Regions from separate parts of the Streptococcus sp. UBA4344 genome, predicted to be linked through region 2. Evidence: riboswitches for the same ligand, from Rfam matches in the RefSeq annotation. Region 2 holds a riboswitch; the other holds the start of a gene.
The links. A riboswitch is a leader RNA that binds a small molecule or an ion and turns the genes downstream of it on or off. The one in region 2 is predicted to bind thiamine pyrophosphate.

Region 1 (3,405 bases), on a different contig from region 2:
GATGGCACTATGGCCCGTAAGACTGATTTATACACGTATGCTGAGAAATGGAATTTGACCATGATTGAAGTGGGTGATATTGCCCGTTATGTGAGTTTTCAAGACAGCCCAAAGGTAAAGTTGCCATCGGCTTATGGTGATTTTGAGTTGCGCTTGTTTGAAGATGAAGAACATCGTGAGCACGTTTTGTTGTCAAAGGGGGGGTTAACAAGCGATGAGCCACTTTTATTGCGTTTGCACTCAGAATGTTTGACAGGAGATGTTTTTGGTTCTTTACGTTGTGATTGTGGTGAGCAATTACATGCAGCAATGAACCAAATTGATAAAGTTGGGCGCGGAGCTATTTTGTACCTTCGACAAGAGGGACGTGGCATTGGACTTAAAAACAAACTTAAGGCTTACCAGTTGCAAGAAGAAGGTATGGATACCTATGATGCCAACCTTGAACTTGGTTTTGCACCAGATGAGCGCGATTATCAAATTGCGGCAGATATTCTATCATTTTTGAACATTAAGCAAATCAAGTTATTGACTAACAATCCTGACAAGTTAGAGCAACTTGAAAAATCTGGCGTTGAGATTGTTGAACGCTTGCCTTTGCAGATGCCGGCTCATCAAGAAAATCGTGCTTATTTGCAAACCAAACAAGAAAAATTTCATCATTTACTACATATCGTATAAGGAGAAAAATCATGACAACATTTGAAGGAAAATTTATCGGAAAAGACTTAAAAATTGCTATTGTAGTCGCACGTTTTAATGAATTTATCACCTCAAAATTATTGGGAGGTGCCATGGATGGTTTGATTCGCAACGAAGTAGCTGAAGAAGATATTGATGTTTATTGGGTCCCAGGTGCTTTTGAGATTCCATTCATGACCAAAAAAATTGTTGCGACTGGCAAATACGATGGAGTTATCACACTCGGAAGTGTTATCCGTGGGTCAACTAGTCATTATGACCTTGTTTGTAATGAAGTGGCAAAAGGTGTTGGTCAAATCAATCTTACGAGTGATATTCCAGTCATGTTTGGCGTGGTTACGACAGAAGATATCGAACAAGCTATCGAACGCTCAGGTTCAAAAGCTGGAAATAAAGGTAGCGAATGCGCACAAGGTGTACTTGAAATGATTAATTTGGCAAAACAAATTTAATTTAAAGACATGACAAAAGCTAAGGCAAGTAGCCTTAGCTTTTGTAGTGTTACGCTTAAAGAGGAATAGTTATTTTTTTACCAAGAAAAGTTTTCCTTGTGTTGGTATGATAATAGCAAGTGCTAAAATGACGAAAATCAAAGTCAATAGTCCAGCTGTTCCGTTGACGGTAAATGAATACCAGTAGGGAGACATGTCTTTTGGAGCATAGCTTCCCCAGAAGATAAAGCCTGCTACATAATGCCAGAAATAGCGGACGAAAACAGCAAGTATCGCACCGATAGTTGAGTAAATTAAAGCGCGTCCCTTGTTATCTTTAGAAAGAGCATTTTGAAATGGTGCAGATAGAAAACCAGCTAATCCCATCGAGATAAAGGCGATAATGTATTCAATAATAACTTGTGATAAAGCCAAGTACCAAACTTTTCCTAAAATGAAATGAAGTAATCCCCAAATCAAACTAGCCAAAGTTCCATATTTTGGACCACGTCTTAGAGCAAAGAGAACGACAGGGACAGTACCAAATGAAGGGGTGAACCAACTAGCAAAATCTGGGATATAAGATAAGGCCATGGCAAAAGCAGCAACAAGTGCAGTCTCAATTAAAGCAGACAATTGAGAATTCTTTGACGACATAAAAAGCTCCTTCTAATACAAAGGAGCTTTTTACTGATAATATGTTCAATGCGATTTCAAACAAGTTTAAAAAAGTCATGTCACAATCCCTACGCTCGTCCTAACGAGATCAGGTTATCAGGATTTCGCAAATGCGATCTCAGCCAGAGGCACTCCTTTGTGAAATATATTTGCTTATAGTCTAGCATGAACGAAAGTTTCTTGTCAAGACAGTTTGCAATAATTTTTTGAAAATTCTAATTTGTTTTCGAAAATTTTTGAAAATGCTAATCAAGACCATAATTGTAATCATCATCTTGCATAGCTTCGACAGAACCAAGAAGGTAGCCGTTTCCAACCTGACTAAAGAAGTCGTGATTAGAAGTACCAGTTGAGATACCATTCATGACGATTGGATTGACATCATTAGCGGTATCAGGAAATAGCGGATCTTGGCCTAAGTTCATAAGAGCTTTATTAGCGTTGTAGCGTAAGAAAGTCAGAACTTCTTCGGTCCAGCCTACTTCGTCATAGAGTGTTTTAGTATAATTTTCTTCATTTTCATAAAGTTGGTAAAGTAAATCATACATCCAGTCACGCAATTCTTCTTGTTCTTCTTCGGATAATTCATTGAAACCAAGCTGGAATTTATATCCAATGTAAGTGCCATGAACAGATTCATCACGGATAATTAATTTGATAATTTCAGCGACATTTGCCAATTTATTGTTACCAAGATAATAAAGAGGGGTGAAAAATCCAGAATAGAAGAGAAAGGTTTCAAGGAAAGTTGAAGCAACTTTTTTTTGCAGAGCAGTACCATTTTCATAAATATCATTAATGATTTTAGCTTTTTTCTGCAAATATTCGTTGTTATTTGTCCATTCAAAAATGGCTTCAATCTCTGATTTTGTATTCAGGGTTGAAAAAATAGAAGAGTAAGATTTGGCATGGACTGACTCCATGAATTGAATATTGTTGAGAACAGCTTCTTCATGAGGTGTTCTGACATCTGCACGAATAGCTTCAACACCAGATTCTGATTGCATGGTATCAAGAAGAGTTAAGCCACCAAATACCTTACCAACCAAATCTTTTTCTTGGTCTGAGAGTTTACGCCAGTCATCTAAATCATTTGAGAGAGGAATACGCGTATCAAGCCAGAATTGTTCTGTTAATTTTTCCCAAGTTGATTTATCAATGACATCTTCAATCTCATTCCAATTAATGGCTTTATAATATGTAGTCATGTTTCTGATTTCTCCTAAGAGTAGTTATAAGAAAGCTAGCCAGAAGACTGGCGCTTCAATTGAAGTTCTTTAAGTTGTACCGGTTCATGTCGTCACATAGCAGTTATCACACAAAACCAAATGACTCGATACTAGTCATTTGATGAAGTTGGTAAGTGAACTAGGGAATCCGCCATAGCGGTTGCCGTCTTGTTATTAGGTCCTTTAGGACCAATAACAAGTGTTCAGTTAAATCACACAGCTTTCACATTGGTTTGAACCGACTTCTTCACCGTCATCAGTGAAGGTACGGATGTAATAAATAGATTTAAGGCCTTTATTAAAAGCGTAATGACGCAAGATAGACAGGTCACGAGTGGTTTGTTTACTTTGCAATTTCCATTCAT
Region 2 (3,405 bases):
AGCTTTATCCTCAATAATATCATGATAATCTCTACCAGCAGCTTCAGCTAAAATATGATGAGCTCCAACTTCATGATTAAAAATGAAATCAATCTGACTTAAAAAGAAATTTTTAATTGCTTTATCTGGAATTCGCGCAAATAATTGGGCATAGATGTCAGCAAATTTCTCCAAATAAATCGCATCAGCCTTTAAATAATGACAAACGGCCTCTTTTGACAAATTTCCTGCAATCATATTCTGGATAAAATCATCTTGATAAATCTTATCAACAAAGATAAGACTACGTTTTTTCATTTCATTAATCATTTTTTCTTCCTTTACAAATTTTTTAAAGTCATTTAAACATCGAATAGTGTAAAATCTCTGTCCTTGATTATCTTGAGGATTATCAGCGTTTGATAGGTAAATTCCTTTAATACCACATTTTTGAGCTTCAACTAGATTTCGAGAGCTGTCTTCTAGGTAAATAACTTTTTCGCCATTAAGAATTTCTTTATCAAGCAAGAAACGATAAAAAGCTTCAGTTTTATCCGCAAATCCTTCCTCAATACAAGAATAGATTTTAAAAAAGTATTTCAATACTGCTTTTGATTCAAGACCTATTTTAGCCAAATCATCATAATTTGAAGTGACCGCATAGATCACATAACCCTCTCTAGACAAATCTGCTAAAAACTCAGCTGCATGAGGCATCAGCAAGACTTTTTGATAAGCTTTAACTAGCTGCTCTTTAACTTTTTTGGCTTGATAGACCACATTTTTCTTCGCAAATAAATTAGCTAAATATTCTTGTGCTTCTATCATGTTTAAGCACCAAAGCTGCTTCTTAATTGACTGAGTATATGGGATGTTTGCATGTGATAATACTTGCTCTATAACCTCGTCCCATAATCCATAAGAATCAAAAATCACACCATCTAAATCTAGAAAAATAACCTTTTCAGCTTTATTTTTGAGCGACAAGGGCAACATAACCTCCTTTGTCGTATCCTTCAATCGGCTCTTCCACAAAATCATTAGTGTAGATTGGCTGAGCAGTTAGAGTTTGGAAATAACGAATGTTTGTCATACCAAGTTCATCACGAAGAATATTTTCTTTTTCAAGTGGCGAATGAAAAATGGCGGAGCGGACAAGCTCGATTGGATAAGGGAAAGTTGGTGCAATTTCTTTAAAGATTTCCTTGTCATACTCACCAACATGTGCAGCAAATTTGTACAAAATGCCATAAGCGCTTTCGACAGGCACATCAAGCAAGATTAAATGTCCACCTTTTTTCAGAGCTTTATGACAATTTTGGTATGCTGCTGATAAATTTTTGATATAACTTGAACAACCATTTAAATAAATGACATCATAAGCATTTGGAGTCAATTGGCTTGTTTCAGCATCGCCAATCTTAACAGTCATACCACGTTTTCTGGCAATTTCAGCCATGTCATTTGAAGGTTCAACACCACGTTGAACTTTGATACCATATTCACGATTGAGTGCTGCTTCAAACAAACCACTACCACAACCAATCGACAAAATATTATCCTTTTCAATACCATGCAATGCTCGGTGTAACAATTTCAGTTCACTAGCAAAGACATTTGCATTTGACATAAACCATTGATCATAAGCATTTGCATAACCATCAAACATTTTTGCTTTTTTCATTACCTATTTTCCCTCTTTGATTCCCTTAGCTACATATAATTTTTCCAAATGCATGAAATAACTTGAATACTTTAATCCTTTAATCCTTTAAGCACAGCCATTGCTAAGGCACCACCAATAAGTGTTGCTAAAACAAATCTTGGTGTAAAAAAGAGTAATGATTGTGCCTGACTAGCTTTTGATAAGACTTCTTCATCACCATGTGCTGAAAATGTCCAGAACCAGACCATAACAGGTGCTGAGACCAGTGAACCAATAATACCTGTTCCAAGAAACTCACCAAACCAAGACATGATTGGTTTCTTCGTTAAACGGTAAAAATAAGTTGCTAAAAATGCCCCCGGAACAGAACCGATAATTGCTAAAGGAGCCACACTAGCCACACCAGCTTGAGTTAAAATTCTCATAATAGCAACAATAAAAGCCATAGCCACAGCATAAAGTGGCGTCATAAATGTTCCAGCAATGATATTCATCACGCTTGACATGAAAGCCATACCTTCAATCCTAAAAAGCGGTGTTAACAAAAAGTCTAAGGCAATCATAATAGCTAAAACAGTTAAACGATGTACACGATTACTCGCCATAAAAATTCCTTTCCTGACACTAACATGCACCAAAAGCTCACAGAAATAAAAAGACTCCATTTGAAAAATCTCAAATGGAGTTTATCTATTTAAAAACTGCGAAACAGCTCTTTTGACTCTACAAAAGAACTATCTTATATCGATTTTTGCACAACAAAAAACAGCTTTTTGTTGCTCACACATTTCCCTTCGTCAGTTCTAACTGCATCAGGTTCAATGGGTATAATCTCAGCTTTTACGCACCCCAAATGTCTTATTTAATTACAGAATAACTATACCACACCACTTCTAAATATGCAACAATATTCAGAAAATTTTAGATAAAGGAAAATCTGCCCAGCAAGTTGTCAATTGATAAAAAAAGGGTATAATGTGTACAAAAGAACTTTTAAAATGGAGTAAAATATGAAATATTTAGGGCAGGCCTTCAAAGAATTAAGAGAAAGTAAACATATCTCGCTAGCTAAAGCCTCTGGCGGGCAATTCTCTCCTTCAATGCTCTCAAAATTTGAAAGCGGAAAGAATGACCTTTCTGCTCAAAAATTATTTATAGCACTTGAAAATACTCACATTGAAATCAATGAATTTCTTTATCTGACTAGAGGATTTTTAAAAAGCGACTTGGTAGAATTACAAGAGAAAATCTATGCTTGTGAGGAAAAATTTGATAGTGCTGGTTTACAAAAATTGTATGAAAGTGAACTTAAAAAACAGCAAGATCAAGAGACAGGAATGATATATGCGCTAATTGTTAAAGCACATTTGAAAGCCTTTGATGAGAGTGTTGAACTGACAGCTAAAGAGGAAACTTTTCTTTATAATTACCTTTTTGATACTGAAATTTGGGGCAATTATGAGCTGACATTACTTTCTATTTGCTCTACCTTATTATCTCCTGATTTGTTTACCATGTACGCTAGAGAATGCCTTCGAAAGACTGATTTTTTAGGAGAAATCAAAGAAAATCGAAAAATCATTCATAACATGTTGCTCAATGGTTTTCTGCTATGTATTGATGAGAACGATTTCATCAATGCTAATTACTTTGACAAACAAATTCAAAAGCATTTTTACCAAGAAAGCGAAGCTTATTATCGTATTGTTTATCTATGGGCAAAGGGGCTATTTAGCTACAAACAAGGGCAGCAGCAAGCT

Region 1: linked by a shared signal. The riboswitch ahead of thiT (energy-coupled thiamine transporter ThiT) and the one ahead of thiW (energy coupling factor transporter S component ThiW) in region 2 are both predicted to bind thiamine pyrophosphate.

Annotation. Positions count from the first base shown of each region.
Region 1 is NZ_DGTE01000006.1:6,990-10,394, forward strand. It holds gene ribA (GTP cyclohydrolase II) at 1-681, shown strand, start outside; gene ribE (6,7-dimethyl-8-ribityllumazine synthase) at 693-1,154, shown strand; gene thiT (energy-coupled thiamine transporter ThiT) at 1,224-1,790, opposite strand; TPP riboswitch at 1,860-1,957, opposite strand; gene nrdF (class 1b ribonucleoside-diphosphate reductase subunit beta) at 2,057-3,019, opposite strand; gene nrdE (class 1b ribonucleoside-diphosphate reductase subunit alpha) at 3,248-3,405, opposite strand, start outside.
Region 2 is NZ_DGTE01000007.1:10,361-13,765, reverse strand. It holds gene tenA (thiaminase II) at 1-966, opposite strand, end outside; gene B4D49_RS01410 (class I SAM-dependent DNA methyltransferase) at 950-1,663, opposite strand; gene thiW (energy coupling factor transporter S component ThiW) at 1,735-2,250, opposite strand; TPP riboswitch at 2,418-2,507, opposite strand; gene B4D49_RS01400 (Rgg/GadR/MutR family transcriptional regulator) at 2,656-3,405, shown strand, end outside.